DNA from 2 places in the Roseibium sp. AS2 genome. Region 2 is predicted to be linked to the other one. Evidence: predicted binding sites of a transcription regulator. Region 2 holds the regulator's gene; the other holds the start of a gene.
What was found. The regulator LexA, encoded in region 2, represses DNA repair genes until DNA is damaged. The targets are predictions, from matches to a motif close to TGTTCNNNNTGTGTTCNG.
Positions count from the first base shown of each region.

Region 1: the regulator LexA is predicted to act here: its motif matches at 5,062-5,079, upstream of uvrA (excinuclease ABC subunit UvrA).

Region 1 is NZ_JBBMQN010000007.1:133,128-140,789, reverse strand. Features, by position in the region: gene trmFO (methylenetetrahydrofolate--tRNA-(uracil(54)-C(5))-methyltransferase (FADH(2)-oxidizing) TrmFO) at 1-645, opposite strand, end outside; gene WNZ15_RS20145 (DUF1127 domain-containing protein) at 962-1,111, opposite strand; gene WNZ15_RS20140 (DUF1127 domain-containing protein) at 1,544-1,693, opposite strand; gene uvrA (excinuclease ABC subunit UvrA) at 1,938-4,868, opposite strand; gene WNZ15_RS20130 (single-stranded DNA-binding protein) at 5,437-5,997, shown strand; gene WNZ15_RS20125 (L,D-transpeptidase family protein) at 6,622-7,662, shown strand, end outside.
Region 2 is NZ_JBBMQN010000008.1:51,721-59,382, reverse strand. Features, by position in the region: gene WNZ15_RS21335 (fumarylacetoacetate hydrolase family protein) at 1-141, shown strand, start outside; gene fumC (class II fumarate hydratase) at 229-1,614, opposite strand; gene WNZ15_RS21325 (alpha/beta hydrolase) at 1,639-2,448, opposite strand; gene WNZ15_RS21320 (acyl-CoA synthetase) at 2,615-4,195, shown strand; gene WNZ15_RS21315 (hypothetical protein) at 4,192-5,067, shown strand; gene lexA (transcriptional repressor LexA) at 5,215-5,925, shown strand; gene WNZ15_RS21305 (ComEC/Rec2 family competence protein) at 5,962-7,662, opposite strand, start outside.

The DNA of each region.
Region 1 (7,662 bases), on a different contig from region 2:
TTCGATCAGGGCATCCATGAAGGCCTCATACTGGTCGCGGTCAAGCGGGCAGTTGAGATAATCCTTGCCGGTTCCGCCGGGGCCGACCTTGTCGTAGCGGGACTGGAACCAAGCCTTTGACAGATCGACGCTGTCGAAATGCACGATCGGTGCAATGGCGTCGAAAAAGGCGAGGGCATCCTCGCCGCTTTTTTCCAGAACGGCGCGCGACAGGTCCGGGGACGTCAGCGGCCCTGTCGCGATGATGACCTTTTCCCAGTCCGCAGGCGGCAATCCGGAGACTTCCTCGCGGGATATCCGGATCCGCGGGTGGGAGTCGAGCGCCCGGGTCACCGCGGCGGAAAACCCGTCGCGATCGACGGCCAGGGCACTGCCGGCCGGCACCTGGTGGGCATCAGCCGACGCCATGATCAGCGATCCCAGCTGCCGCAGTTCATGATGGATCAGCCCGACGGCATTCTGTTCCGAATCGTCGGAGCGGAAGGAGTTGGAACAGACCAGTTCCGCCAGTCCGTCCGTCTGATGGGCTTCGGTCTCGCGAACAGGGCGCATTTCATGCAGCACCACGTCCAGTCCGGCCTGGGCCATTTGCCAGGCGGCTTCGGATCCGGCGAGGCCGCCGCCGATAACATGAATGAGGGTCATTGGTCGTCCCTGGGACAGGTCGGCTGGTCCTGGAATGCCAAAGTCGGCACCGGCCACGCCGATCAAGTGATCAGCCGCCCTGATACAGGCTCGAAGGCCATTCCGCAACGGTCGGCTTCATGTCGGTCCTGTTGCCCGGACCGGACAAGGCCCCGGACAAGGCCATGAACCAAGGCCATGGACCAAGGCACAAACACAAAAACGCCCGCCGGTGGGAGGAGGTACCGGCAGGCGCTTTTTTGGACTGCGTAAATACGCAGAAATTGCAATCCGAAGGAAACTCTGGGAGGAGGAGACCCCCGGATTGCAAAACCGATTATTTTGCGGACAGGCGCGCGTAGCGGCCAATGTCGGCGCGGGCGATGCCCAGGTCGTTCAGTTCACGGTTGGACAGGTTGGACAGCTCGTCATAGGTCTGACGGAAACGCTTCCAGTTGTTGAATTTGCGAACAACAGTATCGATCATGGTGTGGCCTTTCGCTATCTCATGGCCATGGCACCGCAGATCGGCGTCTGGCCCGTTCATCTCTTATGTTCGTAAGATAGGTGAATTGTGCAGTGCGAGGTAGAGGGCAAAACGCGAAGCAGGTATGCGTTTTTTGCAGATTAAAAAAGCTTTAAACGGATTGAATCCCCAAAAACGCCATCGTTAATTGCATGGCTGGCAAAATTGCAATCTCGCAAGTGCGAAATGATCAGGCGCCCGCTGCTTGCGCGCAGGTCGTCTCGTGCCTTGGGAAGATCGGGGAAACCGGACGCCGGACAAACGAACGCCCGCCAGTGGGAGGAGGTACCGGCGGGCGTCGTTTCGACGTGACAGGGCTGGGAGGAGGATGCCCTGCGTGTCACACGTCCGTTGGCTGGGAGGAGGATGCCTCGGGACGCGATCTCTTATGTGTCAGCCATTCTGGCGGCGTGCGACGAACCTGATGTCGCTCCGGCAGATGCCGAGGTCGGAAAGCTCTCGCGAAGACAGGCGGGACAGTTCGTCAACCGCACGGCGATAGCTCACCCAATTGCTGTATTTCTGGCGCACTGAATCAAACATCTTCTTATTCCTTAACTACCGAAACGCGTCTGCGTTCCACGCCGTGTTGAGGAACTATATATTTCACCCGTCGAAATAAAAGAAGTGCCAAGTCTGCATGCCTGACATGCGTTTGATGCAATGCAGCATAAATGGCGGCGGCGCATTTTGGTGATTCGAAAACACATAGCAAAATCAAAGAATGAAGCCTGTGTGCGCTGCACACAGGCTCTGATCCTGGTATCCCCGCGGCGGCGGCGTGACTTTATTCCGCTGCGTCCGACGTTCTTTGGGGTCGGCGCCGCAAAAGTTCCTGCAGAAACTGTCCGGTATAGCTTTCCGGCACCTCCGCAACGTCCTCGGGACGGCCTTCGGCGACGACCGTACCGCCGCCATCGCCACCCTCGGGACCGAGATCTATGATCCAGTCAGCCGTCTTTATGACTTCCAGATTGTGTTCGATCACGAGAACGGTGTTGCCCTGGTCGACGAGTTCGTGAAGCACGTCGAGCAGTTTGGCAACGTCGTGAAAATGCAGGCCGGTGGTCGGCTCATCCAGAATATAGAGCGTTCGGCCTGTCGATCGCTTGGACAGTTCCTTGGCGAGCTTGACCCGCTGTGCCTCGCCGCCGGACAGGGTCGTGGCCTGCTGGCCCACCTTGATGTAGCCGAGGCCGACCCGTGCAAGGGTCTTCATCTTGTCGCGGACAGCGGGAACGGCGGAAAAGAAGTCCGCGGCTTCTTCCACCGTCATGTCGAGCACGTCGGCGATTGACTTGCCCTTGAATTCAACCTCGAGGGTTTCCCTGTTGTACCGCTTGCCCTGGCACACGTCGCAGGTGACATAGACATCCGGCAGAAAGTGCATTTCGATCTTGATGACGCCGTCGCCCTGGCAGGCCTCGCAGCGCCCGCCCTTGACGTTGAAGGAAAACCGGCCGGGTTGATACCCGCGCGCCTTGGCTTCCGGCATGCCCGCGAACCACTCGCGGATCGGCGTGAAGGCCCCGGTATAGGTCGCAGGATTGGATCGCGGCGTGCGCCCGATCGGCGACTGGTCGATGTCGATCACCTTGTCGAGAACTTCCAGACCCTCGATGCGGTCGTGCGGGGCCGGATTGTCGCGCGCGCCGTTCAGGCGGCGGGCGGCAGCCTTGTAGAGCGTGTCGATCAGGAAGGTGGACTTGCCGCCGCCGGACACGCCGGTGACACATGTGAAGGTGCTCAGCGGAACCGAGACATCGATGTCCTTGAGGTTGTTCCCGCGCGCGCCCTTGACGGCGATCTGCCGCTTCTTGCTGATCTTCCGGCGGCTGTCCGCTCGGGCGATCATCTTTGCGCCCGTCAGATATTGCCCGGTCAGCGAAGCCGGGTTCGCCATGACTTCAGCGGGAGTGCCCTTGGCGACGACCTCGCCGCCATGAACGCCTGCACCGGGGCCGACATCGACGACATAATCCGCGGTCAGGACCGCATCCTCGTCGTGCTCGACCACGATCACCGTATTGCCGAGGTCACGCAGGTGCTTGAGCGTTTCCAGGAGACGGGCGTTGTCACGCTGATGCAGACCGATGGAGGGTTCGTCCAGCACGTAGAGCACGCCGGTCAGGCCGGAGCCGATCTGCGACGCCAGCCGGATGCGCTGGCTTTCGCCGCCGGACAATGTGCCGGATGCGCGCGACAGCGTCAGATATTCAAGGCCGACATCATTCAGAAACTTGAGCCGTTCCCGGATTTCCTTGAGAATTCGTCCGGCGATTTCGGTCTGTTTCTCATTGAGTTTGGCAGGCAGTTCCTCGAACCATTCGCTGGCGTTGCGGATGGAGAATTCGGTCACCTGGCCGATATGCATGTTCGCGATCTTGACCGCCAGTGCTTCCGGCTTCAGCCGGTAGCCGCTGCAGGCCGGGCAGGCGTGGTCGGACTGGAACCGGGCCAGCTCTTCACGGACCCAGCTTGAATCCGTCTCGCGCCAGCGCCGCTCGATGTTGCCGACGACACCTTCGAAGGTCTTTTCGGTCCGGTAGGACCGCACGCCGTCATTATACACGAACTCGATCTTGGTCTTGCCGGTGCCATGAAGGATGGCGTCCCGGGCCTCTGCCGGGAGGTCCTTCCACGGGGTCGCCATCGAAACGTCGAAATGGCTGCTCAGCGCTTCCAGGGTCTGGGCGTAGTAGGGCGATGTCGATCCGGTCTTGGCCCAGGGCAGGACGGCCCCTTCGCGCAGGGACAACGAATGATCCGGGACCACCAGGTCTTCCTCGAAAGCCAGCGTTGTGCCGAGCCCGTCGCATGTCGGGCAGGCGCCGAAGGGATTGTTGAAGGAAAACAGCCGGGGTTCGATTTCCGGGATTGTGAAGCCCGAAACCGGGCAGGCGAATTTTTCCGAGAAAATCAGCCGTTCCGGCGCACCCTTTTTGTCGGTCTTGTCCGCGAATTCGGCGATGGCAATGCCATCGGCCAGCTTCAGCGCGGTCTCAAGGGAATCGGCGAGCCGCCCCGCGATATCGCCGCGCACGACGAGACGGTCGACGACCACATCGATGTCATGCTTGAATTTCTTGTCGAGTGCGGGGGCCTCCGCGATTTCGTGGAATGTCCCGTCGATCTTGACGCGCTGAAAGCCCTTTTTCATGAGCTCCGCGAGTTCCTTGCGGTACTCGCCCTTGCGGCCGCGCACCATCGGTGCCAGCAGAAAGAGCCGTGACCCTTCCTCAAGCGCGAGCACCCTGTCCACCATCTGGCTGATGGTCTGGCTTTCGATCGGCAGACCGGTCGCCGGCGAATAGGGGATCCCCACCCGGGCAAACAGCAGGCGCATATAGTCATATATCTCGGTGACCGTGCCGACCGTCGAACGGGGATTGCGCGATGTCGTTTTCTGTTCGATGGAGATGGCGGGAGACAGTCCGTCGATCTGGTCGACATCCGGCTTCTGCATCATTTCCAGGAACTGGCGCGCGTAGGCCGACAGGCTTTCCACATAGCGGCGCTGACCTTCGGCATAGATGGTGTCAAAGGCCAAAGACGACTTTCCCGATCCCGACAGACCGGTCATGACGATCAACTGGTCGCGCGGCAGGTCAAGATCGACCCCCTTGAGATTGTGCTCCCGCGCGCCGCGGACGCTGAGCATCCGGGTGGGGTCGTTTTTCCAGCTTTCATCCGGCCGTGCGCCCTTGGATGTCTTCATTTCAATTCTTCCCGAGCTCTTGCGCATGGTGCCGCCGTCCGTGCGGCGGCGGGCGCATGATGGTCCCACGCGGTGGCATCCGTTTGCCCCGATATAGCAGTTTCACGCGGCGCTTCCAGTCAGGCAGGCCTCGAAGGCATCCGAATTCCGGTTTCCGCAGCCAATACGATTGAAACGCTTGTACAGACCTGATAGGAACAAAACAAGTACACGCGCCGATGTCGGTGATTGTTTCCTGTGGCTGGGCGACCGGCAGGGTGCGGGCGGCGGTCCGGCGTTGACGCCGCGACGGCAAATATGTCGCACGGGAGCAGAGACAGGATAGAGTGTCATGGCCAGGCAGCCGCGCGGCGCTGGTTTGGCCGGGTTCGGCCCGAGACGGCTTGCGGCGCCTTGGAGGCTGCCTTGTGGAAAATGGCCGCTGAAACAGGAAAATGCGCGCGAAGCTGTTGGCGGGCCGTTAGGGTTCTGATCTTTAGCAGCATGGCTTGCAACGCGTGAACGGCGAAACACGTACCGAAAAAGTTCAAGATGTGGCCGTTCCGCGATAGAACAACAGGAGTGCAGGATGGCGGGCAGCGTCAACAAAGTCATTTTGGTCGGCAACCTTGGTGCCGATCCGGAAATCCGCCGGACGCAGGACGGGCGTCCAATCGCCAATCTGCGGATAGCAACATCGGAATCCTGGCGCGACCGCACCTCGGGCGAGCGCCGGGAGAAGACCGAATGGCATCGTGTGGTGATCTTCAACGAAGGACTTTGCAAGGTCGCCGAAAATTATCTGCGCAAAGGCTCCAAGGTCTATCTCGAAGGCCAGTTGCAGACCCGCAAATGGCAGGACCAGGGCGGCCAGGACCGGTATTCCACTGAAGTCGTCCTTCAGGGGTTCAATTCCAACCTGACCATGCTCGACGGCCGGGGCGAGGGCGCCGGTGGCGGCTCCCTTCCGGATTACGGCAATGACAGCCAGGGCGGCGGTGGCAGCTTCGGCGGCGGCAGCGGCGGTTCGGGCGGCGGCTCCGGGGGCGGTTTCGGCGGCGGCGGCTATGGCGGCGGCGGGGGCGGGGGCGGCCAGGGTGGCCCATCCGGCGGCGGTGGCGGACCCATGGACGACGAAATTCCGTTCTGATTGGGCCGGACCACCCCGGTGGCAGCCCGCTTAGCGGGGCAGCCACCGGGGTGGCGGCGACATCCACTGGCACCGGGCCGGCATGAGGTGCCCGGATCGCCGATGCCATCGATTTCGGCGAGGCATGGCCCCGGTATTGGGCCGCGTCCTGCACACGCCGACATGCATGCGCGTTTTTCCGAGCCTTGAATGGGCCGAATAGGGCCTTCTGGCCTGTGATGATGGTCTGGCTGAGGCAGATTGCGGCGCCGAAACCGGCGTGAAGCGAGACCCACAAAAGCCGGTCCCCATGGGGATGATTGCCGATATTCAATCTCTGGTGGCAAGAGGCGTCAAAAATCAGCCGCGGGTGGGTCTGCGAGCGGCATTATCGTCACACTGAATTGATTTCAAAATCTGTGTATGACAGCCGACCTTAACCACAGACTTAGTCCTGCTATAGTATCAAACGACAGCAGCAGGCGTCCGGCCCGATTCAGACTATTCGACTGACCGGCCGCGCCTTGTTGACACAGCTCCCGTTCGGCACACAGGGAACGGGGCTATCCCAGGCAGGGATCGAGATTACCGGCGGGACTGGGCGTGATGCCGGGCCTTTAAACTTAAACATTTCGGGTTGAAACAATGCGAGCAGATACAACGAGACACGGCGAACGCAAGCCCGGCAAGGGCGTGTCCGCGTTGGCGGTAAGGACCAGGAGCTTCCTTGGCTGTTCTCTCAAGGCGGGGCTGATGGCGTCCGTGCTGGCGACCGGTCTCAGCGTCTCGGCGGTTGAGCCGGCCAGTGCCCAGAATTTCCTCCAGCGCCTGTTCAATCCGGAGCATCAGCGCCGGAAGGAGGAGCGTCTGCGTCAGCAAGAGCTCCGTAAGCAGACGGCGGCAGTAAAGGTATCCGCCCCCCGCTACCTGACCTACGCGCCCGATGCGTGGAAGCAGGTTTCGCTCGCCGAGCTTTCCGAAAAGAAAACGGCCGAGGTTCAGCCCGCGCAAATCGTTCCCGAGGGGGCCGAAACAACGGCCGTCGAATCGGACACCGCTCCGCAGGCACCGATCGTTCTGACCGCATTCGACGAGGCCCGCCCTGCGCTCAAGGACATGAAACTGACCGCACTGCCGGGTGTCGGCGAAGCTCTGATTGCCTATTACCGCGAGCATCCCGATTTCGTCTGGGTGCAAGACGGCAAGCCGACAGCCAAGGCGGCCGGACTGCGCAGGGCCTTGGCGGATGCCGCGATCTTCGCGCTCGATCCGGACGACTATTTTGTCGCACTGCCCGCGGTTGCCGGCCTCGAAGGCGCGGAGCGCGACGCCGCCGTGATGCGTTTCGAAATGGAATTGAGCGCGGCGGCAATGACCTATGTGCTCGATGCCACGCGGGGCCGCGTCGATCCGAACCGGATTTCGCAGTACCACGACCTGCCGCGTCACGACGTCGATCTGGTCGCGGCTCTTCAGCAGCTCGAGGCGTCCGATGACGTTGCCGGGGAGCTGACCGGACACCTTCCCCAGAACGATCATTTCAGGAAACTGACCGCGGAACTGGCACGGCTCAAGGCCGAGGATCAGGAAGCCGACCAGATCACGATCGCTCCGGGCACCTTTCTGAAGGCCGGCAAGTCGAGCCCGGAAATGAAGAACATCGTCGCGGCGATCGCCCAAAACGGC
Region 2 (7,662 bases):
AAACTCGGCGATACCGTCACGATCACATCCGCCGGCCTGGGGCGGCTCACAAACACGGTGCAGCTTTCGACCGAATGCCCGGAATGGACCTTCGGCATCCGGCAGTTGATGCGCAACCTTGCCCAGCGCGGTTTGCTTTGAAATAGACCGGCGGGCGGCTCGCGGCCGCCCGCACGATGTCAGCCATACATTGGAAACAGCAGCGGATCCATTCTCAAGAGGACGGGCTCAAAGGGACGGGTGGATCATTTTCGACGGATCCACCACCCGGTCGAATTCGGCTTCGTCGACATACCCCAGTTCCAGGCAGGCCTGTTTCAGGGTCAGGTCCCTTTCGAAAGCATGGTGGGCTGCGTGGCTGGCCTTGTCGTACCCGATCAGCGGGCTGAGCGCGGTGACCAGCATCAGGGACTGATCGAGGTACTCCCGGATCCTTTTTCTGTTCGGCTCCATGCCGTCGACTAGGAACCGGGCGAAGTTGCCGCATCCGTCTCCCATGATCAGCACCGACTGCAGGATCGCGTTGATCATGAGCGGTTTGTAGACATTCATCTCCAGATAGCCACTCGCCCCGCCGATCCCGACGGCAACGTCATTGGCCATCACCTGGGCCGCGATCATCGCCAGGGCCTCGCACTGGGTCGGATTGACCTTGCCGGGCATGATCGATGAGCCGGGCTCGTTGGACGGGATCTTGAGTTCGTAGAACCCGCAACGCGGCCCGCAGGAGAGCAATCGGATGTCATTGGCGATCTTGAACAGGGACACGGCCAGCGTGCGCAATGCCCCGCTGAGCATCACGAGCGCATCGTGACTTCCCTGCACGGCGAACTTGTTCGCAGCACTGACAAAGGGAAGTCCGGTCAGTTCCGCGATCCAGGCGGCTGATTTGCTGGCGAAATCCGGATGGGCGTTGATCCCGGTTCCCACCGCGGTCCCGCCCAGCGCGAGCCCGTAAACATCGTTCAGCGCATGTTTGATCCGGTTCATGTCCTGATGCAGAAGCTCCGCATAACCGGAAAATTCCTGTCCAAGCGTGAGCGGGGTCGCATCCTGCATGTGGGTCCGGCCGATCTTTATGATATCCGCCCATTCATCCGACTTGGCCTTGAGGCTTTCATGAAGGGTTTCCACCCCCGGCAGCAGCCTGTGGGTCGTCTGAATGGCCGCGGCCATGTGCATTGCAGCGGGAAACGAGTCGTTCGACGACTGGCTCATGTTGACGTGATCGTTCGGATGGACCGGATCCTTGGCCCCCAACACGCCACCCGCCAGGGCAATGGCCCGGTTGGAGATGACTTCGTTGACGTTCATGTTGGATTGGGTCCCGCTCCCGGTCATCCACACATGCAGCGGGAAATGCGCATCCAGTTGGCCGTCCGCCACCTCTTCCGCGGCCCGCACGACCAGATCCGTCAGATCCTCCTGCAACAGGCCCAGATCGCGATTTGTCAGAGCGGCGGCTTTCTTCAGTATCCCGTAGGCATGAATGAGCTCCATCGGGATCAGATCGTTGCCGATCGAAAAATACTCCAGGGACCGCTGCGTCTGGGCACCCCAGTACTTGTCCTCGGGAACCTCGATCTCCCCGAGACTGTCACTTTCCGTACGCATGGTCGTCTCCTGTATGCTTCCGGCTCATGAAGCCAGCAATGTCCTTGTCAGCGTGCTCTCGGAATTCTTCAGCCCGTCGATGACATCAAAATGATGCCGCTCCGGATCCTCACGATAACTTGCGTTCGGCCAGGCATCCGCCAGCAGACGGGCCTGCCGCAGGAATTCGGGGCGTTCGGCACCGCCGACCCAGGCAATCACGGGACAGTCGGTGGCGGGTTTCTGCAAGGCCGGGCTCTCGGCCATGGCCTCCTCCTCGCTCAACCGGAACGACGCGTTCATCGTGGTGTTTCGAAGCGGGCGCAAATCATGCAGGCCACTGATCGATACCACCCGCTCGATCCGCTCAAGAACATCCGTCGGCAAGGGGCTGTCCTCACAGATCATTCGTGTCACGAGATGCCCCCCGGCCGAATGCCCCGTCAGCCGGATGGGGCCGCCGACCCGTCGGGCGGCTGCCGTAATCGCAGCGGCGATTTCACCGGTGATATCCGCAATGCCAACGGCCGGGGCCAGATCGTAGGACGGCATGCAGGTGGTCCAGCCTCCGGCGAGCGCTCCACCGGAAAAATGCGACCAGAATGTCTTGTCGAAGCGCAACCAGTAGCCGCCATGGACGAAGACAACGAGGCCTTTCGAAGCCCGATCGGGACGAAACATGTCGAATCGCCGGCGGGCGCCCTCCCCGTAGACGATGTCGAGATCCTTCTCCATCCAGGACTTTCGGAATTCGGCGGCATCTTCCGCCCAGCGCTCGATATACGCCTCCGCACCGGGTATGTGCGCCGCATTCGCGTAAGCGTCGTCCCAGTCCGTGATCATCGTTTCAGTCATTCATCAACCTCGGCAAAGTCCCTCGACCCGTGGGCGCGCATCCTGCACGATTTGGAGCGAAAGCGAAATGATCCGGCTCTTGCGACACAGCTTGTCAAACCGTCCCTCGCCGACCTAACGTTTCTCCAACAACAAACGAACAAACAAACGCGGGAGATAAACGCGGATGGTGGCGCGCTGTTCCAACCGGGTGGTCAACCTGGCGCAATTCCTGTCGAAAAATGCGGCCCGCTGGCCCGACAGACCGGCCATCATACAGGACCAGCGCAGCTGGAGCTGGGCGGACCTCGATTCGCGTGTCAGCGCACTCGCGCATGCCCTTGCAACCGAGTTCGGCGTGTCCAAAGGGGACAGCCTGCTGGTGCAGGCCCGCAACTCGAATCAGATGACCGAGATCATGCTCGCCGCCTTCCGGCTCGGAGCGCTCTGGGTGCCCTGCAATTTCCGGCAGGCTCCCGGCGAAACCGCCTATGCCGCGGAGAAGGCCCGGGCCAAGGTCTTTCTGTGCGACGCCGACTTTGGCGCGCAGGCAGCCGCAGTCGGAACCGCCTGTCCGGACCTTGCGGGCTGCATCAGTATCGGTGCGAGCGATTTCGGCCAGGACTACGGGGATCTCGTCGCCAGTCATACGGGAAGCACGGTCGCGAACGCCGCTGTCGACTATACCACGCCTTGCTGGCTGTTTTTCACCTCGGGCTCGACCGGACGGCCCAAGGCCGTGGTGCTCAGCCACGGCCAGATCGGCTTTGTCTGCGTCAACTACATGGCCGACCTGTTGCCGGGCACCACCGAAGAGGACGCCTCCCTGGTGATTGCTCCCCTGTCCCATGGGGCCGGTCTGCACCAGATCGCGCAGCTTCCCACAGGCGCGGCCCATGTGCTGATGCCAGCGGGCGGCTTTTCCCCGGCTGTTGCCTTTGAACTGATTGAGAAACACAGGATCAGCAATCTCTTCACCGTCCCGACCATCGTCAAGCGGCTGGTCGAGGACCCGGCGGTGGGCCGGTTCGACCATTCCAGCCTGCGCCACGTCATCTATGCCGGCGCACCGATGTATCGCGAGGACCAGAAAAAGGCGCTTGAGAAACTCGGCAAGGTTCTGGTGCAGTACTATGGTCTCGGCGAAGTGACCGGCAATATCACGGTGCTGCGTCCGCAGGACCACTGTCTGGAAGACGGCCCGCAGACGCGTATCGGCACCTGTGGCACCGAAAGGACCGGGATCGAGGTTTCCATCCAGGACGAGACCGGCGCTATCCTGCCGCCACACCGGACCGGGGAGGTCTGCGTCATCGGCGCGGCTGTCTGTGCCGGTTATCTAGACGACGATGCCGCCAATGCAGCCTCCTTCCGAAACGGCTGGTTCCGCACGGGCGATATCGGCCACATGGACGCGCAGCGGTTTCTGTATCTGACCGGCCGAGCGTCGGACATGTATATTTCCGGCGGCTCCAACGTCTACCCCAAGGAAGTGGAAGAGGTCCTGCTCGCCCATCCGGCGATTTCGGAAGTCGCCATACTCGGTATTCCGGACCCGCAATGGGGCGAAGTCGGCCTGGCGGTATGCGTGACGGCGGATGGCGCCACACCGGATCCCCAGGACCTCACCGCGTTCCTGCAGGACCGTGTCGCCCGATACAAACTGCCCGCCCGCTATCTCTTCATCGCGCAGATGCCGACCAGCGCCTATGGCAAGGTCACGAAGAAACTGGTGCGCGACCATCTGGACGAGAAGGGTCTTCTGTGAGACGGCCCGCCCCGATCAGCCTCGCGGACATCCGGCATCCCGGACCCGCAGCCACGGACCGCAGCCCCGGCATGACCTGCCGCGCGGACCCGATCTCGCTTGAGCTTGACGGCGGCGCGCCCCTGATCGAAGCGCTGGGCAGCTTCGCCGACCAGAAGGGGTGCGGCTCCGCGGTGCTCGACCTCGGTGGACTGGCGCTGGCGCCTTTCGATTATGTCATGCCGGACCGGGCCATCGACGACCGTCACGCCGCCTGGTACAGCGACACGAGAACCTCCGGCGGCGCCGTTCTGGACGAAGCCGTGGCCATCCTCGGCTGGAAGGACGGTCAATGGTTTGCCCATATCCACGCATGCTGGCACGAAGGCGGCACCGGCCATCTCGGCCACTTGCTGCCGCAAACGCTGGCAACGGCCGAGGCCGCGCGGATCACGGGCTACGGCATTAAGGGCGCCAAATTCGAAGCCGCGGAGGATCCGGAGACCGAATTCACCCTGTTTCGGGTCAGACCGGACGACCTGCGGGCCTCGACCAGGCCTCACAACGCCCTCATCACCACCCTCGCGCCGTTCGCTGACCTGCATGACAGTGTGACAGCACTCGCCGCGGCTCTGGCGGAACCGGACTTTGAGGTTTTCGGCCTCGGCAGTCTCGCCGGCGCGGCGTTCCGGGAAACATCCCCGATGACCGGCCTGATATCGGAAATCCTTGTGCGGTCCGGCGCGGGAAAAACCGGCGACACGCCGCTCAGGCTTCCCGTACGTGGCGTCGATCTGGAGGGAGCCCTTCACCAGGGTATCGTGCGCCCCGGAACCGCACCGACACTTGTTACCTGCGAGCTCCTGATCAGGGGCACCGCAGTGCCGGAGTGACCCCTTGGGCGGGCGAACGTGCCGCCACGACCGGCGTGCAGGTTGATCAGGAACAGTAAGAGAACATTTACCCTTGCAGAACACAATGGGAACAGGTACCATGTTCTTGATTTGTACCAGCCTATTTCGCGGCCAGGGGATACCGACATGTTGACGCGCAAGCAGTATGAACTGCTCATGTTCATTCACGAAAGACTGAAGGAAACCGGTGTTCCGCCGTCTTTCGACGAAATGAAGGACGCGCTGGATCTCAGGTCCAAATCCGGCATTCACCGCCTTATTACCGCCCTGGAGGAACGTGGCTTCATCCGGCGCCTGCCCAACAGGGCCCGGGCCATGGAAGTGGTCCGCCTGCCAGACTCGATCGCGCCGGGTCTGGGCGCGCCGCGCGCACGCGGCAGTTTCTCTCCCGAAGTGATCGAAGGCTCGCTTGGCAAACCGGAGTTCACCAAACAGGTGGAAGAACCGGTGTCCGCCGGGACGGAAATCCCGGTCATGGGCCGCATTGCCGCCGGTGTTCCCATCGAGGCCATCCAGACCCACAGCCATTCGATCACCGTGCCGCAGGAATTGCTTGGCAAGGGGGAACACTATGCTCTTGAAGTGCGGGGCGATTCCATGATCGAGGCCGGCATCCTCGACGGCGACACCGTGCTGATCCGCCGGACGGATAATGCGGACAGCGGAGATATCGTCGTCGCGTTGGTGGATGAAGAGGAAGCAACGCTGAAGCGACTGCGCAAGAAGGGAGCCTCCATTGCGCTGGAGGCTGCTAACCCGGCCTATGAAACGCGTATCTTCGGCCCTGGCCGGGTCCGCGTTCAGGGACGGCTGGTCGCTCTCTTCCGCCAATATTGAGCGGCAACGCCAGACAACGCCCGGCAATGCCGCCGGTCAGTCCTTATCGGCACGCGCGGCGCGGCGCAGATATGCGCGCGTCACCGTTCCCTGCCTGTGCCATGGTCTCGGCGGATCCGGAATTGCGTAGATCACTCTGCTGATCACGGGAGCCCGGCCGTTTCGGTTTTGATCGACCGGAAGCGGTGGCGCTGGTGCCTCTGCTTTTCCATTTTCTCTTTCTTTTCCTTGCTGACCGGACATGCTCGCGCGTGGTCCGTCCGCTGACAGCCAGATGGAAACAGCGCCCCTGGAGGTTCTGACTTCCGGGCCAAGAACCAGTCGCGCACGGCAGTCTTCCTGCACGATCTGATCGCTCACGATAATATCCGCATACCGGCAATCGTCATCCGAAGCCTCCAGGGTTTTCGGCAAGGCGATGGCAACAGACCTCTCCTTTGTCCCGGTGCGCTCACCGGCAACCGAATAAGCGTGCACAACACATCCGAGCGGGTCGCACCGCCTTTGCTCCGAATTCATCTTGCGCGATCCAATCGCGTCCGGCGAAACCCCTTCGTACTGGAACCAGAGTTCCGTCAGGAAGGCGGACTTTCGACCGGAAAACCGTAGCAGACCGCCGTCATCACGCGCCGCGACACGACCGCCGGAGGCGGCGATCTGAATGTCCGGCGGACGCGAGTCGACGGCGATGAGGATTCCCGCCGCCAGCGGCAGCGCCGCGCACAGACGTGTGCGCCCGGGCAGCAGCAGCCCGGTGAACAGGGCGCAGAGCAACAGCAGCGCCGCCGCGCCGTCCAGCCTGCCTGTCACCCCGTCACCCGCATCGAGCCCGGCGGTGAATTCAGCGATCTTCAGGAGCACGGATACGCCGAACGACATGACGGCCAGAGGCAGTCCCGCCAGACCGAATGGCATCAGCACGAGGGCAAGCACCCCCATGGGCATGACCAGAAGCGAGAACACCGGCATTCCCAGCATGTTGCCAATCAGCCCGTAAGGGGCGACCCGTCCAAAATGATGCGCGCCGATGATCCCGGTCGCCAGACCGGCCACAAGCGCGGTGATGAACAGCCCCGCGCTCCATTTTGCCAGATGCGACATCAGCAGCTTCAGGCCTTCCGGTCGTGCGGCCCGGGCCGTTAGCTCCCGGTCGCGCCGGCGCCAGAGATCATACACCGCGACCAGGCAGATCACTGCGGCAAAGGACATCTGAAATCCGGGAAAAAACAGGCGTTCGGGCGCAATCAGCAGCAACGCCAGACCCGCGATCGCGACACTGCGCAGAGTAACGCCGCGCCGGCCGACCAGGATACCCAGGAAGACAATCGCAATCATTAGGAACGACCGCTGCGTCGCCACGGCCGCACCCGAGAGCACCAGATAGACCACAGCGGCGGCCAGCGCGGCGAGAGCCGCCCACTTGTGGATCGGCCAGCGAAGGGTCAGTGCCGGGACGCTCGCCAGCAACAGCAGAACAGCGCCATAAGCACCACCGGCAAACAGAGCCATGTGCAATCCGGAAATCGCCAGGATATGCGCCAGCCCCGCGGCGCGCAAAACCGCTTCCTGCTCCTCGGTGATGCCGGAGCGGTCTCCCACAAGCAGCGCGACGATCAGCGCGGTTTCGGGCCTGTCGGACAACAGCGAGCGTATGCGCCCGGCCAGTCCTTCACGCAGTTGCGCGACGCGCGCCGATGCCGCCATCCTGACCGATCCGGGGTCCGTGCCGGTCACGCT